2 regions of the Photorhabdus sp. RM323S genome follow, and region 2 is predicted to be linked to the other one. Evidence: predicted binding sites of a transcription regulator. Region 2 holds the regulator's gene; the other holds the start of a gene.

Region 1 (9,593 bases), on a different contig from region 2:
ATTACACCGGTGAAATTGCGGTATCAGATGAAATCCTGAAACGTTCTGCTGATGCATATCGTCGTATCCGTAACACAGCGCGTTTTCTGCTGGCAAACCTGAATGGTTTTGATCCGGAACAACATAGGGTTAAACCGGAAGAGATGGCGGTGTTGGATCGCTGGGCTGTGGGTCGTGCTCAGGCTGCTCAAGCAGACATTACAAAATGTTACGATGAGTATGATTTCCACTCTGTTGTTCAGCGTTTAATGCAGTTCTGTTCTGTAGAAATGGGGTCGTTCTATCTCGATATCATTAAAGACCGTCAGTATACCGCGAAGGGTGATAGTCTGGCTCGCCGCAGTTGCCAGACTGCGCTGTATCATATTGCAGAAGCACTGGTTCGCTGGATGGCGCCTATTCTCTCCTTTACCGCGGATGAAGTCTGGAAGGAATTGCCTGGTAAACATGCTCAATATGTATTTACCGAAGAGTGGTATGACGGCTTGTTTGGTTTGGCCGCAGGCGAACAAATGAATGATGCTTTCTGGGCTGATTTACTGGCTGTTCGTGGTGAAGTCAACAAAGTGCTGGAGCAGGCACGTGCAGATAAACATATTCGCAGCTCTTTAGAAGCCGCCGTCACTCTGTATGCAAATAATGAACTGGCTGATAAATTGAACAGTCTGGGAGATGAATTGCGTTTTGTGCTGCTGACATCTCAGGTTTCTGTTGCAGCTTATAAACAGGCGGGTGACGATGCGCAGCAAAGCGAAATCGACAGCCTGAAAATTGCTTTCCATAAAGCGGATGGTGAAAAATGCCCTCGTTGCTGGCATTACGCTAAAGATGTGGGATTGGTGGCGGAGCATGCAGAACTTTGTGGCCGCTGTGTAACTAATGTTGCCGGTAACGGCGAAGAGCGTAAGTTTGCCTGATGAATAGACCCATTTGCTCCACTGGCCTTCGCTGGCTTTGGTTAGTTGTCGTGGTATTGATTCTGGATCTGGGTAGTAAACAGTTGGTGCTGAAACACTTTTATCTGTATGAATCCGTTCCATTAATACCTTATTTCAACCTGACTTATGCCCAGAATTTGGGGGCGGCTTTCAGTTTCCTTGCGGATAAAGACGGCTGGCAGCGTTGGTTATTTGCATTAATTGCCGTTGCTATTTCAGTCATATTGATGGTGATGATGTATCGCTCCAGTGCAAAGAAGAAACTGAGTAATATCGCTTATGCCCTGATTATTGGTGGAGCATTGGGCAATCTGTTTGACCGGTTGGTTCATGGTTTTGTCATTGATTTTATTGATTTTTATGTCGGTGATTGGCACTTTCCAACCTTTAATATCGCTGATATGGCGATATGCATCGGAGCAGCATTGGTTATTATTGATAGTTTTTCAAGCCCGGATGAAAAGACAATTAAAGCGGGATAAAAGCCTATTTCAGTAGGCGTTATTGTTCAGGCGGTTCTTGTGAGTGAATAGTGAACTTGGGCAGTGCCCAAGTTCGCTTTTTACGATAAAGAGCAGCAAATAAAAATAGGTTCTGAGTAATATGTCAAAGCAGGTACATGCAGATAGTGCAGTTTTACTGCACTTCACTTTAAAACTGCAAGATGGTTCTACAGCCGATTCCACCCACCATCAGGGCAAACCTGCATTATTCCGTTTAGGTGATGGAACCCTTTCTTCACCTTTGGAACAGCAGCTTACCGGTCTGAAAGAGGGAGATAAACGCACATTTACTCTGGCTGGTGAAGCAGTATTTGGTAAACCGAATCCTGATCTGATCCAATATTTTACGCCGCGTGATTTTGCCGAAACGGGTATTCCTGAAATTGGAACTATAATGTTATTTACGGCAATGAATGGCAGTGAAATGCCAGGCATCGTAAAAGAAGTGGCAGAGGAGTCCGTCACTGTTGATTTCAATCACCCGTTAGTTGATCAGAACATCACATTTGAGATTGAAGTGTTGGAAATTGATCCACAGTTGGAGAAAAACCATGCAGATATTGCTGGCTAACCCTCGTGGTTTTTGTGCCGGCGTTGACCGGGCCATCAGTATTGTAGAACGTGCTCTGGAATTATATGGTGCACCGATCTATGTTCGCCATGAGGTTGTACATAACCGCTATGTTGTGGATAACCTGCGCAAGCGGGGGGCTATCTTTATTGAAGACATCGCAGAAGTACCCGATGATGCGATTCTGATTTTTTCTGCCCACGGCGTTTCACAGGCGATCCGCGCAGAAGCCCGTTCCCGCAATCTGACAATGCTGTTCGATGCGACTTGTCCCTTGGTAACTAAAGTCCATATGGAAGTGGCCAGAGCCAGCCGCAAAGGCAAAGAAGCTATTCTGATCGGTCATGCTGGGCATCCGGAAGTTGAAGGGACAATGGGTCAGTACAATAATGCTGATGGTGGAATGTATCTGGTTGAATCTCCTAAAGATGTGTGGAATCTGAAAGTCAAAGATGAAGATAACTTGTGTTTTATGACTCAAACTACGTTATCAGTTGATGATACTTCAGAAGTGATTGATGCGCTTAATGAGCGATTCCCCAACATTGTCGGTCCCCGTAAAGATGATATCTGTTATGCGACGACTAACCGCCAGGAAGCGGTACGGGATCTGGCATCTGATGCTGATGTTGTATTGGTTGTTGGTTCGAAGAATTCATCTAACTCTAACCGCCTTGCGGAGTTAGCTCAACGTGTTGGTAAACCTGCTTACCTGATAGATTCTGCTGATGATATTAAAAAAGAATGGATAACTGGCGTTTCTCTGGTTGGAGTGACTGCGGGAGCTTCGGCACCGGACATTTTAGTTCAACAAGTCATTGAGCGGCTGAAAAATCTTGGTGCTGATTCTGTCGAGGAATTACATGGCAGAGAAGAGAATATTGTTTTCGAAGTGCCCAAAGAGTTACGTGTTGAGGTTAAACAGATTAGTTAAAAAGTACTGCGCCAGATTAAGAGTGAGATTGCTCATAATATATTGATTTAAAATATTTATCTGACTGATCGCCTGTGTTAAATCAGGAAACGGACTAATTCACAGTGAGGGCTTATGGCTGATACAGAAATTCGTGTTGCTATTGTTGGTGCTGGTGGGCGTATGGGGCGTCAGTTAATACAGGCTATCCATCAATTAAGTGGCGTCGCTCTTGGTGCAGCTTTAGAACGCTTAGGCTCTTCTCTGATTGGCACGGATGCCGGAGAATTGGCGGGTATTGGTAATACAGGCGTTACTGTTTGTGATAACCTGAAAAAAGTTGTTGATAATTTTGATGTGCTTATCGATTTTACCCGCCCGGAAGGAACACTTGCCCATCTTGAAATTTGCCGTCAAAACAGTAAGGCAATGGTTATCGGTACCACAGGCTTTGATGATGAAGGTAAACAGGCGATTAAAGATGCCTCTGCGGATATCCCGATAGTATTTGCTGCGAATTTCAGTGTTGGTGTGAATTTAGTGCTTAAATTACTGGAAAAAGCGGCGAAAGTGATGGGTGAATATACTGATATTGAGATTATCGAAGCACATCACCGCCATAAAGTGGATGCTCCATCAGGAACGGCGTTAGCGATGGGAGAATCGATTGCCCATGCTTTAGGGCGGGATCTTAAAGAATGTGCGGTCTATGCTCGTGAAGGTTATACCGGTGAACGTGATCCGAAAAGTATTGGTTTTGCCACCATCCGTGCCGGGGATATCGTAGGTGAACATACCGCTATGTTTGCAGATATCGGCGAGAGAGTTGAAATAACTCATAAGGCTTCAAGCCGGATGACATTTGCAAATGGAGCAGTGAAGGCAGCATTATGGTTAAGTGGTGAAAATAGAGGTCTTTTTGATATGAAAGATGTATTGGATCTCGATTTACTTTAAAAAAGTATTTTTATAACATCCTGATATCGCATAATTAATTTATATATTGTGCGATTTTTAGTTGTTTTGTTTATTTTTATTTGATTATCATTGGTTTTTCTTATTTTTGTCTTATTTTTTACCTTTATTGTCTTATTTTTTCTCCTTTTTATGATTCTTTTCAGTTTTTCGTCTGAAAATTAAATCTTCTATGCTGGCAACCGTTTTCTAAGTTAACTTTATTTCTGTTTTTAGTCTTCTTTTGTTGGTTTTTTCGGTGAAGTGTGCAAAAAAATAATAAAAGTAACATTTTTTGTAGACAACTATCCTTCTCATCATTAGAATGCGCGCAATTTGCCAAAATTTTGCCTAAAAAGCAGCTTTGGCATTGATTTTGACGAACAAATCTGAATTAATATGCACTAATTGTGATTTATTATTCTCTGGAGGGTGTTTTGATTAAGTCAGCTATATTGGTTCTGGAAGACGGAACCCAATTCCACGGTCGCGCCATAGGGGCTAAAGGGGCGGCAGTTGGGGAAGTGGTTTTCAATACCTCAATGACCGGATATCAAGAAATTCTTACAGACCCTTCCTATTCCCGCCAAATTGTCACTCTTACTTATCCCCATATTGGTAATGTCGGTGTTAACTCAGTCGATAAAGAATCACTAAAAGTACAGGCTCAGGGGCTGGTAATCCGTGATCTACCACTACTAACCAGTAATTTCCGCAGCGAAGAAACACTTTCTGATTACCTTAAACGCCATAATATTGTTGCGATAGCGGATATCGATACCCGCAAACTGACTCGCTTGTTGAGGGAAAAAGGCTCACTGAATGGTTGTATTATCGCAGGTAAGCAGATTGACGCTCAGGTTGCTCTGGAAAAAGCACAAGCGTTCTCAGGGTTGGAAGGGATGGATTTAGCAAAAGAGGTGACAACGGAGCAGGTTTATCCATGGTTACAGGGAAGCTGGACGCTGGCAGATGGGTTACCGGAAGAGAAACAAGAACAGGAGCTGCCTTATCATGTCGTTGCTTATGACTTTGGCGCAAAACGCAATATTTTGCGGATGCTGGTAGATCGTGGCTGTCGCCTGACAGTGGTTCCCGCTCAGACACCGGCTGAGGATGTATTAAAGTTAAATCCAGATGGTATTTTCTTGTCCAATGGTCCAGGTGACCCAGCGCCTTGTGGCTATGCGGTTGAAACAATTAAAACTTTCCTTGAAATAAATATTCCGATCTTTGGTATTTGCCTTGGGCACCAATTGCTGGCATTGGCGAGTGGTGCCGAAACAATGAAAATGAAATTTGGTCATCACGGTGGCAACCATCCGGTAAAAGATCTTGATCGTAATATTGTGATGATTACGGCACAGAACCACGGTTTTGCTGTGGATGAAAAATCACTGCCGGCAAATGTGCGTGTGACCCATAAATCCCTGTTTGACGGTACGTTGCAAGGAATTCATCGTACAGATAAACCGGCATTCAGCTTCCAGGGGCACCCGGAAGCCAGCCCTGGCCCACATGAAACTGCGTCATTGTTCGATCACTTTATCGAGCTGATTAAACAGTATTGTCAGCAAAATAATCGTCATAACACCAAGTAATCAGGAGAAAATAAAATGGCAAAACGTACTGATATTAAAAGTATCCTGATCTTGGGTGCTGGCCCAATTGTTATCGGCCAGGCTTGTGAGTTCGACTACTCAGGTGCACAGGCTTGTAAAGCGTTACGGGAAGAAGGTTATCGTGTTGTGCTGGTGAACTCAAACCCTGCCACCATCATGACTGATCCAGACATGGCGGATGCCACTTATATTGAGCCGATCCACTGGGAAGTGGTACGTAAAATCATTGAAAAAGAGCGTCCTGATGCGGTTTTGCCAACCATGGGTGGACAAACTGCGCTGAACTGTGCGTTGGAACTGGAACGTCAGGGGGTTTTGAAAGAATTTGGCGTGACGATGATTGGTGCCACCGCAGATGCGATTGACAAAGCGGAAGATCGTCGCCGTTTCGATATAGCAATGAAAAAGATAGGCTTGGAAACCCCACGTTCTGGTATCGCCCATTCGATGGAAGAAGCGCTGGCCATCGCAGATAAAGTCGGTTTTCCTTGTATTATCCGTCCTTCCTTTACTATGGGAGGAAGTGGTGGCGGTATTGCCTATAACCGCGAAGAATTTGAAGAAATTTGTGAACGTGGTTTAGATCTTTCGCCAACCAACGAGCTATTGATTGATGAATCTTTGATTGGCTGGAAAGAGTATGAAATGGAGGTGGTGCGTGATAAAAATGATAACTGCATCATCGTCTGCTCAATTGAAAACTTCGATGCTATGGGGATTCACACTGGCGATTCCATCACCGTCGCACCGGCACAAACGCTGACCGATAAAGAGTATCAAATCATGCGTAACGCTTCGATGGCGGTACTGCGTGAAATCGGTGTGGAAACCGGAGGTTCTAACGTACAGTTCGCGGTGAACCCAAAAAATGGTCGTTTGGTTATCATCGAAATGAACCCACGCGTTTCCCGCTCTTCTGCGTTGGCTTCGAAAGCGACAGGCTTCCCGATTGCCAAAATTGCCGCCAAATTAGCGGTAGGTTATACCCTTGATGAACTGATGAATGATATCACTGGTGGCCGCACGCCGGCTTCCTTTGAACCTTCAATTGATTACGTAGTGACTAAAATTCCTCGTTTCAATTTCGAGAAATTTGCCGGTGCCAATGATCGCCTGACAACTCAGATGAAATCTGTTGGTGAGGTGATGGCGATTGGCCGTACTCAGCAGGAGTCCATGCAAAAAGCATTGCGTGGTTTGGAAGTGGGAGCAACTGGCTTTGATCCGAAAGTTAGTCTGGATGATCCACAGGCATTGACCAAAATACGCCGTGAATTGAAAGATGCTGGTGCGGAGCGTATCTGGTATATCGCCGATGCTTTCCGTGCCGGTATGTCGGTTGATGGTGTTTTCAATCTGACTGATATTGACCGCTGGTTCTTGGTGCAAATTGAAGAATTGGTGCGACTGGAAGAGCAAGTAGCTGAACAGGGAATTAACAGCCTGACTGTCGATTTCCTGCGTCATTTGAAACGCAAAGGTTTTGCTGACGCGCGTTTGGCGAACTTAGTCGGTGTGGCGGAAAAAGAGATCCGCAAGCTGCGTCACAAATATAATCTGTATCCGGTTTACAAACGGGTTGATACCTGTGCGGCAGAATTTGCGACCGATACCGCATACATGTATTCCACTTATGAAGATGAGTGTGAAGCCAATCCGAATAGCGACAAGCCAAAAATCATGGTATTGGGCGGTGGTCCTAACCGTATTGGACAAGGGATCGAGTTTGACTACTGTTGTGTTCATGCATCACTGGCACTGCGTGAAGATGGTTATGAAACCATCATGGTGAACTGTAACCCGGAAACAGTTTCGACAGATTATGATACTTCGGATCGCCTCTATTTCGAACCGGTTACTTTGGAAGATGTGCTTGAAATTGTGCGTGTTGAGCAGCCAAAAGGGGTGATTGTTCAATATGGCGGGCAGACCCCACTGAAATTGGCCCGTGAGCTGGAAATCGCAGGTGTGCCAATTATTGGGACCAGTCCGGATGCGATTGATCGTGCTGAAGATCGTGAACGTTTCAAACAGGCGGTCAATCGTCTTGGCCTGAAACAACCAGAAAATGCCACTGTGGCGACGATTGAACGAGCGGTTGAGAAAGGGAATGCGTTAGGTTATCCGCTGGTAGTTCGTCCATCTTATGTTCTGGGCGGCCGTGCGATGGAAATCGTATATGACGAAGCTGACTTGCGTCGTTACTTCCAGACGGCGGTCAGTGTATCTAATGATGCTCCGGTACTGCTTGATCGTTTCCTTGATGATGCAATAGAAGTGGATGTTGATGCTATCTGTGACGGTGAACGCGTGCTGATTGGTGGCATTATGGAACATATTGAGCAGGCAGGTGTTCACTCTGGTGATTCCGCCTGTTCACTGCCGGCTTACACATTGAGTCAGGAAATTCAGGATGTCATGCGCCAGCAGGTAGAAAAACTGGCGTTTGAATTGTGTGTCCGTGGTTTGATGAATGTTCAGTTTGCAGTTAAGAACGACGAGGTTTACCTGATTGAAGTCAACCCTCGTGCGGCCCGTACTGTACCATTTGTTTCTAAAGCTACAGGTTTGCCACTGGCGAAAGTTGCAGCTCGAGTGATGGTGGGTCAGTCTCTGACAGAGCAGGGCACAACTCAGGAGATCATCCCGCCATACTACTCGGTGAAAGAGGTTGTACTGCCTTTCGACAAATTCCCGGGTGTGGATCCGATTCTTGGGCCTGAAATGCGCTCAACCGGGGAAGTGATGGGCGTTGGCCGTACTTTTGCAGAAGCTTTCTCAAAAGCACTGTTGGGATGTAACTCCAGAATGCAACAGAGTGGCAGAGCTCTTTTGTCGGTGCGTGATGGTGATAAAGGCCGGGTCGTAGATTTGGCTGCTAAGTTGCTGAAACAGGGCTTTGAATTGGATGCGACTCACGGTACGGCAGTTGTACTAGGTGAAGCAGGTATCAATCCTCGCTTGGTGAACAAAGTTCATGAAGGGCGTCCGCATATTCAAGATAGAATCAAAAATGGTGAGTATAGCTATATTGTGAACACCACTGCGGGTCGTCAGGCGATTGAGGATTCCAAGCTTATTCGCCGTAGTGCACTACAATATAAAGTGCATTATGACACCACATTGAATGGTGGTTTTGCTACAACAATGGCACAGAGCGCAGATCCAACCGAGCAGGTGACCTCTGTACAGGAAATGCATGCGGAGATTAATAGCTAGTCCGTATTCTGATTAATTGAAGTAATAAAAAGGTGCGCTCGATTAAGCGCACTTTTTTATGTTCATTGAAAACCTAAAGGGAGGGAATGAACTCCTGTTATCCCAGAGCCACTTTGACACCTAAGCCAATCAAAACAACGCCAAGCAGTTTATCAATAATCTTTTGGGATTTAACTAATCCGCAGCGAACTGGTGCACTCTGGATCAATATTACCAATAATGGCCAATAGATGGCCGACAGACTCCAAATAATAAAGGCATACCATAATTTCTCATCAACACCCGAATTGACGTTTAGTACCTGAGTAAATATTGCCAGGAAGAATAAGGTTGCTTTTGGATTCAGCAGATTACATAGAAATCCTTGCATAAACGCTTTTTTAAAAGTGACAATTTGTCGTGTTTGATCATCAAGAGTGACGGTATTTCCTCCGCGGGAAAGCAGGCTATTGATCCCGATCCAAATAAGATAAGCCGCTCCGGCATATTTCATCAGATTAAACAGCCACGGAGTGGTGGTGATAAGAATAGCCAGCCCGGCGACGCAATAAGTCATATGACAGGCGATAGCGGCAATTAATCCCATTACCGTCATCATTGCGGCAGAGCGTTGATAACGTATGGCATTTTTGACTACCAGAAAGAAATCGGGACCAGGAGAGAGCATGCCCAAAGTTGAGATGGTGATGACGAGCAGCGATGTTTCCAGCATAATGTACCCTATAGTTAATATTAGATTTGTTATTATTTTGATCAATAAATGTCTTAAACAACAAATCAAGTATAAATGAATTTTTTGCACTTAAGAAAGTGTTGATCCTATCGACTGGGTACATCCCTTTCCGTATAGTGTCACCAATTTTTATACTATTT
Region 2 (9,593 bases):
AGTCTTTATTGAAGTAACGATTTGATTAATATCAGGAATGTTTTTCAACAGCTTGAATACAGCGATCAGCTTTTTTTTTCCACTGTATAAAATATCCTAGTGCCATCAGAATAACGGTAGAAGCCATGACAGTAGTTGTCGATATAAGCGGATTGTTAATAAATGCTGAAACAATCAGGCTGGCAATAAAACAGAGCCCTAATTGGAGGGTGTTTTGCAATGCAGCTGCTTTTCCACTGTCTTGTGGATAAGTGGATAAAGCATTAGCGACTGCAATGGGATATGAAGCACCATTCATCGCGGCCATAAAGCAGAAAGGGACCAGAATCGTCAACATGGTCGGCTCGCTGAATTTTGCGATTAAATATAGCACAATCATGCTGACAGCATAGCCAACCAACAGATAAGGGAAAACAATTTGACTTCTTATTTTGGTCAAAATACTGCGGCATCCATAACCACCGGCCATAAAGGCTAATGTTTGTGGTACATAACTCAAACCGATATCGTTTGGGCTATAGCCCATATTAGCGAGAATAAAAGGTGAACCTGTTAGCCAGGCGAAAAAACCAGCGCTACATGATGCAAATATCAGGACGTTGCCACTAAACATCGGCGATTTTAGTATCGTAAGGAAAGATACATGGCTTTTCTGCGTTTCAGTCTCACTGTTTTTTTTGCGGTTTTCTTGCAGGAACAGAGTAGGCAGCAGCAGTAATAACGTAATTGCCAGTAATACCAGGAAAATGATACGCCAGCCGCCATGTTGTAACAGCCAGGCACCCATCAAAGGCGCCAGGGCAGGGGAAAGTGCGACCAGGGGCATGAGTGTGGCAAAAACGCGTTTAGTCTGGTTGGCGTCATAACGATCAATAACTAATGCTTGCCATGAAACCGCAGCTGAACAAACACCTATGGCTTGGATAAAACGCAAAACTAAAAGTTGTGTGGCATCTGTTATCCAAAGCATACCCAGACAGCTAACAGAAAACATTGATAACCCAGCGATGATAATAGGCTTTCTGCCAAAGCGATCTGAAAGAGGTCCCCACAAAAGTTGAGCAAAGGCAAAACCTGCAAGAAAGATACTTAGACTGGCACTAATTGCTCCCGCCGATGTGCCCAATTCTTGTTGCATAGAACCGAATGCTGGCAGATACATATCAATAGCCAGATAACCCAGCATACTCAAGCCTGCAAGGTAGAACATGAACTGACTTGAGTTTTTCATTTGATTACTCTCTTTGGATGTCATGATTGAAACAACTTGCTGTGTAGGTAGATAAGAAAATTTGTGTATATTCTATATGTCGTGATTTTTACTTGTGAAACGGTAATATTTGGATAATGCTGTGAAAAAAACTGAAAGGTAAAATTATGTGGTCAGAATATTCACTTGAAGTTGTGGATGCAGTTGTCAGAACGGGAAGTTTTAGTGCCGCTGCATCGGAACTTCACCGTGTCCCCTCGGCAATCAGTTATACCGTAAGACAACTGGAGGAGTGGCTTGCCGTCCCGTTGTTTGAACGTCGTCATCGGGATGTGGAATTGACAGAGTCAGGCACTATTTTTATCAAAGAGGCCCGCATTGTTATCAAAAAAATGAATGACACTCGTCATCAGTGCCAGCAGGTTGCAAATGGCTGGAGAGGACAATTCAGCATTGCTATTGACCGGGTTGTTAAACCAGAACGCAGTCGTCAACTTATTCTTGATTTTTATCACCATTTTCCTGATATAGAGCTGTTTATTCATCAGGAAGTCTTTAATGGTGTATGGGACGCGCTGGTGGATGGTCGGGTTGATGTTGCAATTGGTGCTACCCGTGTCGCTCCGGTAGGGGAAAGGTTCAATTTTCGGGATATGGGATTTATGTCTTGGCTGTGTGTCGTCAGCACCGGTCATGCTCTGACTCAACTGACCGGTCTACTGACTGATGATCAAATGCGACCTTATTCAAGTTTGTGTCTTGAAGATACATCCCGCAATTTACCGAAGCGTGACACTTGGACTTTGGATAATCAGCGCAGGCTGGTGGTCCCTGATTGGGAATCTGGTCTGGCTTGTCTGAATGAGGGGTTATGTGTGGGGATGGTGCCTAAGCATAGGGCAATGCCGCTGATCCGGCAGAAGAAACTGGAAGCATTGGCATTAGAGCAGCCTTTGCCTGATAGCCCATGTTGTTTAACATGGGTGCAAAATAGCCATTCTCCGGCATTAAGTTGGCTTCTTGGCTATCTCGGCGATAGTGAAACTCTTAATGCTGAATGGCTTCAGGATGAATAGGGAGGATTAACGGCGATAGTCGATAAATGGGCCATCGGTGACAGAACGCCGTTCAACCAAACGTGGATGTACTTCAATAGTTTGAGCATCTTCACGTTTACTGACTATTCTGTCTAGCAACATAGAAAACGCCATTTGTCCCAGACGTTCTTTTGGCTGATGGATAGTTGTCAATGCCGGAGAGAAATAACGGGCGTTGCGTATATTATCGTAACCGATCACAGAAATATCCTGTGGGATGCGTAATCCTAATTCATCAGCAGCACAAATAGCCCCCATTGCCATAACATCACCACCACAGAAGACCGCCGTCGGACGCTGTTTTTGATTTAGAATTTGATGCATGGCTTTGTAGCCCGATTCTGGTTCAAAATCCCCCTGAACAATCCACTCTTCTCTGATTGGAATGCTGGCTTCTTTTAATGCTTTCAAGAACCCCTGATGACGGCCACCACCGGTGTTTCGTGCCAGGGGACCAGGGATCGCACCAATATCACGATGACCACGCTCAATAAGATAGCGACCAGCCAGATAACCGCCGTGGAATGCGTTATCAATAATAGTATCAATGAAATCACCTCTGGCTTGTCCCCAATCCATGACGACCATGGGAATATTGCGATAATCTTCCAACATTCCTAATAACTGTTCCGGGTATTCTGAACACATCACCAGCAATCCATCCACCCGTTTTTGTGCCAACATGGCCAGATAGGCTTTCTGTTTATCAATGTTATTGTGTGAGTTACACAAAATTAGCGTATAGCCTTTGCTATAACAACTGTTTTCAACGGATTCAATAACTTCAGCAAAATAGGGAGCTTCGCTGGACGTGGCCAGTAATCCGATCGATTTTGTATGGTTAACTTTCAGACTGCGGGCAACGGCACTGGGTGAATAACTCAGCTCTTTGATAGCAGCCCAAACGGCAGCCTTGGTATCTTCGGCGACGAAACGGGTTTTATTAATAACATGGGATACAGTAGTGGTTGAAACGCCAGCGTTCTTAGCCACATCTTTGATCGTTGCCATGAGATGAAAGACTCCTGACCTTTTGGTCTAAATTTAAAACTCTTTGTTAATCGTTTGCCAGTATCTTTATACATTAGGGTATCCGCTGGCAATAAATTAGCGATAAATCCTGAATTTTGTCTGATCTGGCTCAAAAGTGAAAGCAATAATCAATGGTATAAAATGCAGGGTAGTCACTATTTTATGTTTTTTCCTTAATGTAAGGATAATTAACTATGTTAACTGAATGGTATTTGTGGTTATAGACTTCTACTCTGAGGGGGAGCGATGGATACCGATTTGAAGCTTGGCTTATTTACTGCGGTGAGCACGTTGGTGATGATTGCCATTTTTGCCGCTGTTTGCTTGATCTTTGCCTGATGTTTTGAATTGATTAGGTGATGTAAAAATTGGGTTTTTATATTGAAAGGTTAGCGGGCAGACAGCGTCAATGGCTTATCTGCCCTTTTAATGTTAGTTCGGATAGTCATCAGGCAAACTGATGGTGATTAACCCAGGTTATTCAGGTTTACAGCAGAAGTGTTATGGTGTTTGCCATAGCGGTATTCCAGTGTTTCGGCGGAGATATGTGGTTCTAATGCATCTTTAGTGTGGCTATTTTTGCTAGTTATCTTAATAACTTCTACGATAAATAACAGTCAAAAAGAAACCATCCGTTCCAGGATAAAAAAATATCAGGATGCATATTGGTGAAAGAAAATGGTATTCTCGGCCAAGATTGTGACGATGTTGGTTATCAACATACTGTTGGTTTAAAGGAAATAAAAATGACGACTATTGATAAGATTGAGCGCCAAATTAAAGAGAACCCGATTCTGCTGTATATGAAAGGCTCCCCTAAATTACCAAATTGTGGCTTTTCTGCACAGGCTGTTCAGGCTTTATCTGCATGTGGTGAACGTTTTGCTTATGTAGATATTTTGCAAAATCCAGATATTCGTGCAGAATTGCCAAAATATGCTAATTGGCCAACTTTTCCTCAGCTTTGGGTCGAGGGTGAGTTGGTAGGTGGATGCGATATTATCATTGAGATGTATCAGCGTGGTGAGTTACAAACATTAATTAAAGAAGCCGCTGATAAATATCGCTCTCAGGACGAAAACGCGACAGAGTAATTTTTAAATTAGCGACAGGCTATTATGCTATCTCCCCATATGTTGATATATGGGGGTTTTTGTTATTGCTTAAATTTCAATTTGATTGTATTAATCTTATAGTTAGCTATAAGTTTATCCGGTTTTTTCTTCTTCTGTTGTCGCTAAGGGCCAGCCACCAAGTTGTTTCCAGCGATTAACCATTTCACAGAATAATTCAGCGGTACGCTCAGTATCATATAAGGCGCTGTGAGCCTGATTATTATCGAATGGGATCCCGGCTGTGGCGCAGGCTTTTGCTAAAATCGTTTGTCCTAATACCAGGCCACCTAAAGCCGCCGTATCAAAAGTCGCAAAGGGATGAAATGGATTCCGTTTCAGTCTGGCGCGTTCTGCGGCAGCCATAACAAAGCTATGATCAAAGTTAGCATTGTGCGCAACGATAATGGCCCGACTGCAATGACTATTTTTTATCCCTTTACGAACCATTTTAAAAATAGCGTGCAGAGCTTCATACTCGCTTACTGCTCCACGTAGCGGGTTTGATGGATCGATGCCGGTAAACGCCAGGGCTGCTGGTTCAAGATTTGCGCCCTCAAATGGCTCAATATGGAAATGAAGTGATTCGCTGGGTGCCAGCCAACCTTGATCATCCATCTCCAGTGTGATGGCGGCAATTTCAAGTAACGCGTCTGTTTTGGCATTAAAGCCGCCAGTTTCAACATCAATAACGACAGGGTAATAACCTCGAAAACGCCCACTAAGGACGTTTGGCTCTTTTTTGTCAGACATCAGATTGAGTTACCCAGGGCGTTACTGGCATTTTTGTTTTCAATAAGCTCAATTTTGTAACCGTCTGGATCTTCAACGAAAGCAATAATGGTTGTTCCACCTTTTACCGGGCCGGCTTCACGGGTAATGTTACCACCTGCTTTGCGAATAGATTCGCAAGTGGCTGCGACATCATCGACACCTAATGCAATATGACCAAAGGCATCTCCCATTGCATAATGGTCAACTCCCCAGTTATAAGTTAACTCGATTACCGCCCCTTCGCTTTCATCTGTGTAGCCAACGAAGGCGAGTGAGTACTTATATTCTGTATTCTCACTGACGCGCAGTAGGCGCATTCCTAATACTTCAGTATAAAAATCAACGGAGCGTTGCAGATCACCAACGCGGATCATGGTATGGAGTAAGCGCATAATTACCTCTCATTTAATGGTTTTACCAGTATTTTTGTGCGGCAGGTCGCACAAAAACCACTAACTATAACGTGTCTTACGGTTACAGTTCAATTTATCCATAATTATAATTTATTCTCATCTGGGTTTATAATTAAATATAGTATATGAATTGTATAGGGAACGGGATGTGATGGTCGAGCAACTAGAGTTCTTTGCTATTCCTAGTCCTTGTCGAGGAATTTGTCAGACTAATGAGCGGGGTTTTTGTTTGGGATGTTATCGCAGCCGAGAAGAAAGATTTAATTGGATGAAAATGTCAGATGGGCAAAAGCGTGAAGTATTGAGATTGTGCCGGCAAAGATATTTACGTTCAGTGAGAGCACAAAATCAGACAGATGAAGAACTACCTGAGCAGCCATCACTATTTTAATTAGAAAATTTTGAGGTTATTAGAGTTAACAATTCAATGATTTACTTATATAGGGTTATATTTTTGGCGAAGTTATAAATGTTCTACTATAATTTACAGTGTTTTGTTTGTTATTTTTTTATTTATTGCTTAACGGGATGGCTAACGGTTTTTATTTTAAGTGTTTTTATAACTTCATGTTTTAAATGGAATTTTTAGTTTGATTGTGTGATAAATGTAAAATAAAAACAACATTAATGTAAAAATAGATAGCTTAGCATTTAGATGACAGCTATCCTTATAGTACTTGGAATAAAGTATTGAATGATATTTATTGGTTTCTATTTGTTTGTATTCATATTTCTGATAGTTTTTGTGGTAAAAATATTGTATGTTAATTGTTTTGTTCTAAATTGAATTTAAGTTTAGTTGTTCTTGGTTATAGTTACCTGAATTAGTTAGTTACTAAGAGTTTACTGTGATTACACAGAAGTTATATCTATTTTTTTAAGGCTAATTAGCCTGGTTTAGAAAAATTTGGCTGTTATGTTTAGTAGGCTAGTTATTTAAGGAGGGACAATTGGAATCTACATTGGGATCAGATCTGGCACGGTTAGTCCGTATTTGGCGTGCTTTAATTGACTATCGTTTAAAGCCGTTGGAATTAACTCAGACTCATTGGGTAACGTTATACAATATTAGCCGGTTACCCCAGGAGCAATCTCAGATACAGTTGGCGAAAGCTATCGGTATTGAACAACCATCTTTAGTCAGAACATTAGATCAGCTTGAGGAAAAAAGACTTATCACCCGGCATACTTGTGCCAATGATCGTCGTGCCAAAAGAATCAAGCTGACTGAAGACTCTGCATCGGTTATTAGGGAGTTAGATGGTGTTATTGCATCGACAAGAAATGAGATTCTGGATGGTATTTCACGCGAGGAACTTGCTTTTCTTTCCACTTTAGTGCAGAAACTAGAGCAAAATATTATCCAATTACAGAGTAGATAGTAATTACGATATCCATGAAATGCTAACCAGATGAAAGAAGACCGCGACTTACAAAGATCAAGTCACGGTTTTCTTATCTATATTATTTTATTGTCGAGGTGAAACCGTCAGATTATTGCCTTGGCCTGCGATTCTGACACGTTGGCCTTTACTGAAGACTGTTTTGCCTTGTTTTTGAACAACAATGATGCTTTCACCGCTGTCACGACGAATTTCCAGTTCTACACCTTTAGTTGTGTTGAGTGCCCCCTGAATGTTTTGGCCTGCAACACCACCAGCAACTGCACCTGCGGCAGTCGCCAATGTGTTGCCACTGCCACCACCAATAGTATTACCAACCAGGCCACCCAGAACTGCGCCACCGATAGCACCTAATACATTCTCATTGCTGCCTGCTTGAATATTGACAGGGCGAACGGAAACAATCGTACCGTAAGAGACTGTCTGGACTTGTTTAGCTTGTCCGGCAGTATAGGTATCACCAGAAAGGGAATCGGTGTTGACACAGCCTGATAATGATGCGACTGCAACCGCGCTAACTAAAAAATGCTTAAACATAGTAACTCCTGATTTTGATGCCTGACTGCGGAAATCTGATAGCTTATGGGCAACCAGGCTACAACCGGCATTGGCAACAAGTAATAAAAAATTTATTCGGATAGAATAATTGGTACATTAGCAATCTAGTGCTAAACATATATTAAACGTCAATAGAGATTTTTAAAAGAAATAGCTATTAATGAAAAATTCCACATTTTTGTGAAGTTGTTTCCAAAACTTAGGTTTTATTCCTTTGTTTTCCTATTAACCATATACAGCTAAAACCACCGCGCTTTATAGTTATTGGCGTGATTTCTGATTTTATCAAGACAGATTCTAAGCGGGAAGGCAAATTAATGGTTATGAAGTCAGGTCGTTATATTGGTGTTATGTCGGGTACAAGTCTGGATGGGGTTGATGTGGTGCTTGCAGCAATCAGCGATAAAGTTGTTGCTCAACAAGCCAGTTATTCACATCCATTTCCATATGAACTCAAGCAAAAAATTCTTGCAGTTTGTCAGGGGCAACAAACGACATTATCTGCGATAGGCCGGTTAGATTATGAACTGGGTTCTTTATTCGCTGAGGCTGTACAAGGTTTACTCACTAAAACTGGGTTAACGACAAGCGATATCATTGCAGTGGGATGTCATGGGCAGACCGTTTGGCATGAGCCGGACAGTCATACGCCTTTCACTATGCAGCTTGGCGATAATAACCGTATCGCGGCGTTAACCGGGATGACCACTGTTGGTGATTTTCGCCGGCGGGATATGGCATATGGTGGGCAGGGTGCGCCATTAGTTCCGGCTTTTCATTTCGCTGTGTTAGGTCATCCAACAGAACGCAGGATAATTCTCAATATCGGTGGTATTGCTAACATAACGACGCTGTTACCTGGATCGTTAGTTAAAGGGTATGACACAGGCCCGGGTAACATGCTGATGGATAGCTGGGTATGGTGCCATCAGAAAAAACCTTATGATAAAGATGGTCAATGGGCACGAGAAGGTGTCGTTAATAACAGCTTACTCAGACAAATGCTTTCTGATCACTATTTTTCACGGCCCGCCCCTAAAAGTACTGGCCGGGAGTATTTCAATATGAGCTGGCTAGAGGCACAATTGGTTAATTTTAATGATATATCTTCTGTTGATGTTCAGGCCACACTGGCCGAGCTGACAGCGGTATCTGTGTCACAGCAAATCATGTTGAGTGGTGGGTGTGAACGTCTGCTGGTTTGTGGTGGTGGTGCGCGTAATTCGCAAATAATGAATCGACTTTCTGCATTATTGCCGGGGACGGAAGTGTGTCCGACAGATAAATATGGTCTTAGTGGTGATGATATGGAAGCACTGGCATTTGCCTGGTTAGCATTCCGTACGATGTCAGGAGTTTCAGGGAATTTACCTTCTGTTACCGGCGCCAGCACTGAAACTATTTTAGGTGCAATTTATCCTGTTACTAATGAATAACAATGGTAAGCTGTCTGGTATTTAATAAGTCATAAGCAGAGCTACATAATGTCAGAACGTAATGAATTTGATGTTGCAGAGTTACGCCGCGAATATGTTCGTGGCGGGTTAAGACGTAAAGATTTGACCAAAGAACCCATCGAACTTTTTGAACGTTGGCTCAAGCAGGCATGTGAAGCCAAATTGTATGATCCAACGGCAATGTGTATCGCAACGGTTGATGAGAATGGTCAACCATATCAACGTATTGTGTTATTGAAGCATTTTGATGCCAATAGTTTGGTTTTTTATACAAATTTAGGCAGCCGAAAAGCAAAACATTTGACGCAGAATAACAAAATCAGCCTTCATTTCCCTTGGCATCCATTGGAAAGGCAAGTTTCTTTTCTGGGTAAAGCTGAACGTCTCTCTCCTGTTGAAGTGGTGAAATATTTCCATAGTCGCCCCAAAGATAGTCAGATTGCTGCATGGGTGTCGCAACAATCTTCCCGTATTTCCACGCGTAGTGTTTTGGAAGGGAAATTCCTTGAGCTAAAACAGAAATTCCTAAATGGTGAG

The links. The regulator PurR, encoded in region 2, represses purine synthesis genes. The targets are predictions, from matches to a motif close to CANGCAAACGTTTGCNTG.
Region 1: a site for PurR is predicted at 4,076-4,093, ahead of carA (glutamine-hydrolyzing carbamoyl-phosphate synthase small subunit). Genes of this name have one in related genera too.

Annotation. Positions count from the first base shown of each region.
Region 1 covers NZ_JBHFKZ010000001.1:75,643-85,235, forward strand. Annotated here, with positions in the region: gene ileS (isoleucine--tRNA ligase) at 1-917, shown strand, start outside; gene lspA (signal peptidase II) at 917-1,420, shown strand; gene fkpB (FKBP-type peptidyl-prolyl cis-trans isomerase) at 1,542-2,012, shown strand; gene ispH (4-hydroxy-3-methylbut-2-enyl diphosphate reductase) at 1,993-2,946, shown strand; gene dapB (4-hydroxy-tetrahydrodipicolinate reductase) at 3,061-3,882, shown strand; gene carA (glutamine-hydrolyzing carbamoyl-phosphate synthase small subunit) at 4,317-5,480, shown strand; gene carB (carbamoyl-phosphate synthase large subunit) at 5,496-8,720, shown strand; gene ACGF7G_RS00335 (LysE family translocator) at 8,818-9,432, opposite strand.
Region 2 covers NZ_JBHFKZ010000048.1:23,349-32,941, reverse strand. Annotated here, with positions in the region: gene punC (purine nucleoside transporter PunC) at 32-1,231, opposite strand; gene punR (DNA-binding transcriptional activator PunR) at 1,378-2,286, shown strand; gene purR (HTH-type transcriptional repressor PurR) at 2,293-3,318, opposite strand; partial or broken gene ACGF7G_RS17140 (hypothetical protein) at 3,813-3,935, opposite strand; gene ACGF7G_RS17135 (Grx4 family monothiol glutaredoxin) at 4,086-4,433, shown strand; gene rnt (ribonuclease T) at 4,548-5,204, opposite strand; gene gloA (lactoylglutathione lyase) at 5,204-5,617, opposite strand; gene ACGF7G_RS17120 (DUF1289 domain-containing protein) at 5,790-6,029, shown strand; gene slyA (transcriptional regulator SlyA) at 6,589-7,020, shown strand; gene ACGF7G_RS17110 (glycine zipper 2TM domain-containing protein) at 7,108-7,578, opposite strand; gene anmK (anhydro-N-acetylmuramic acid kinase) at 7,923-9,035, shown strand; gene pdxH (pyridoxamine 5'-phosphate oxidase) at 9,084-9,593, shown strand, end outside.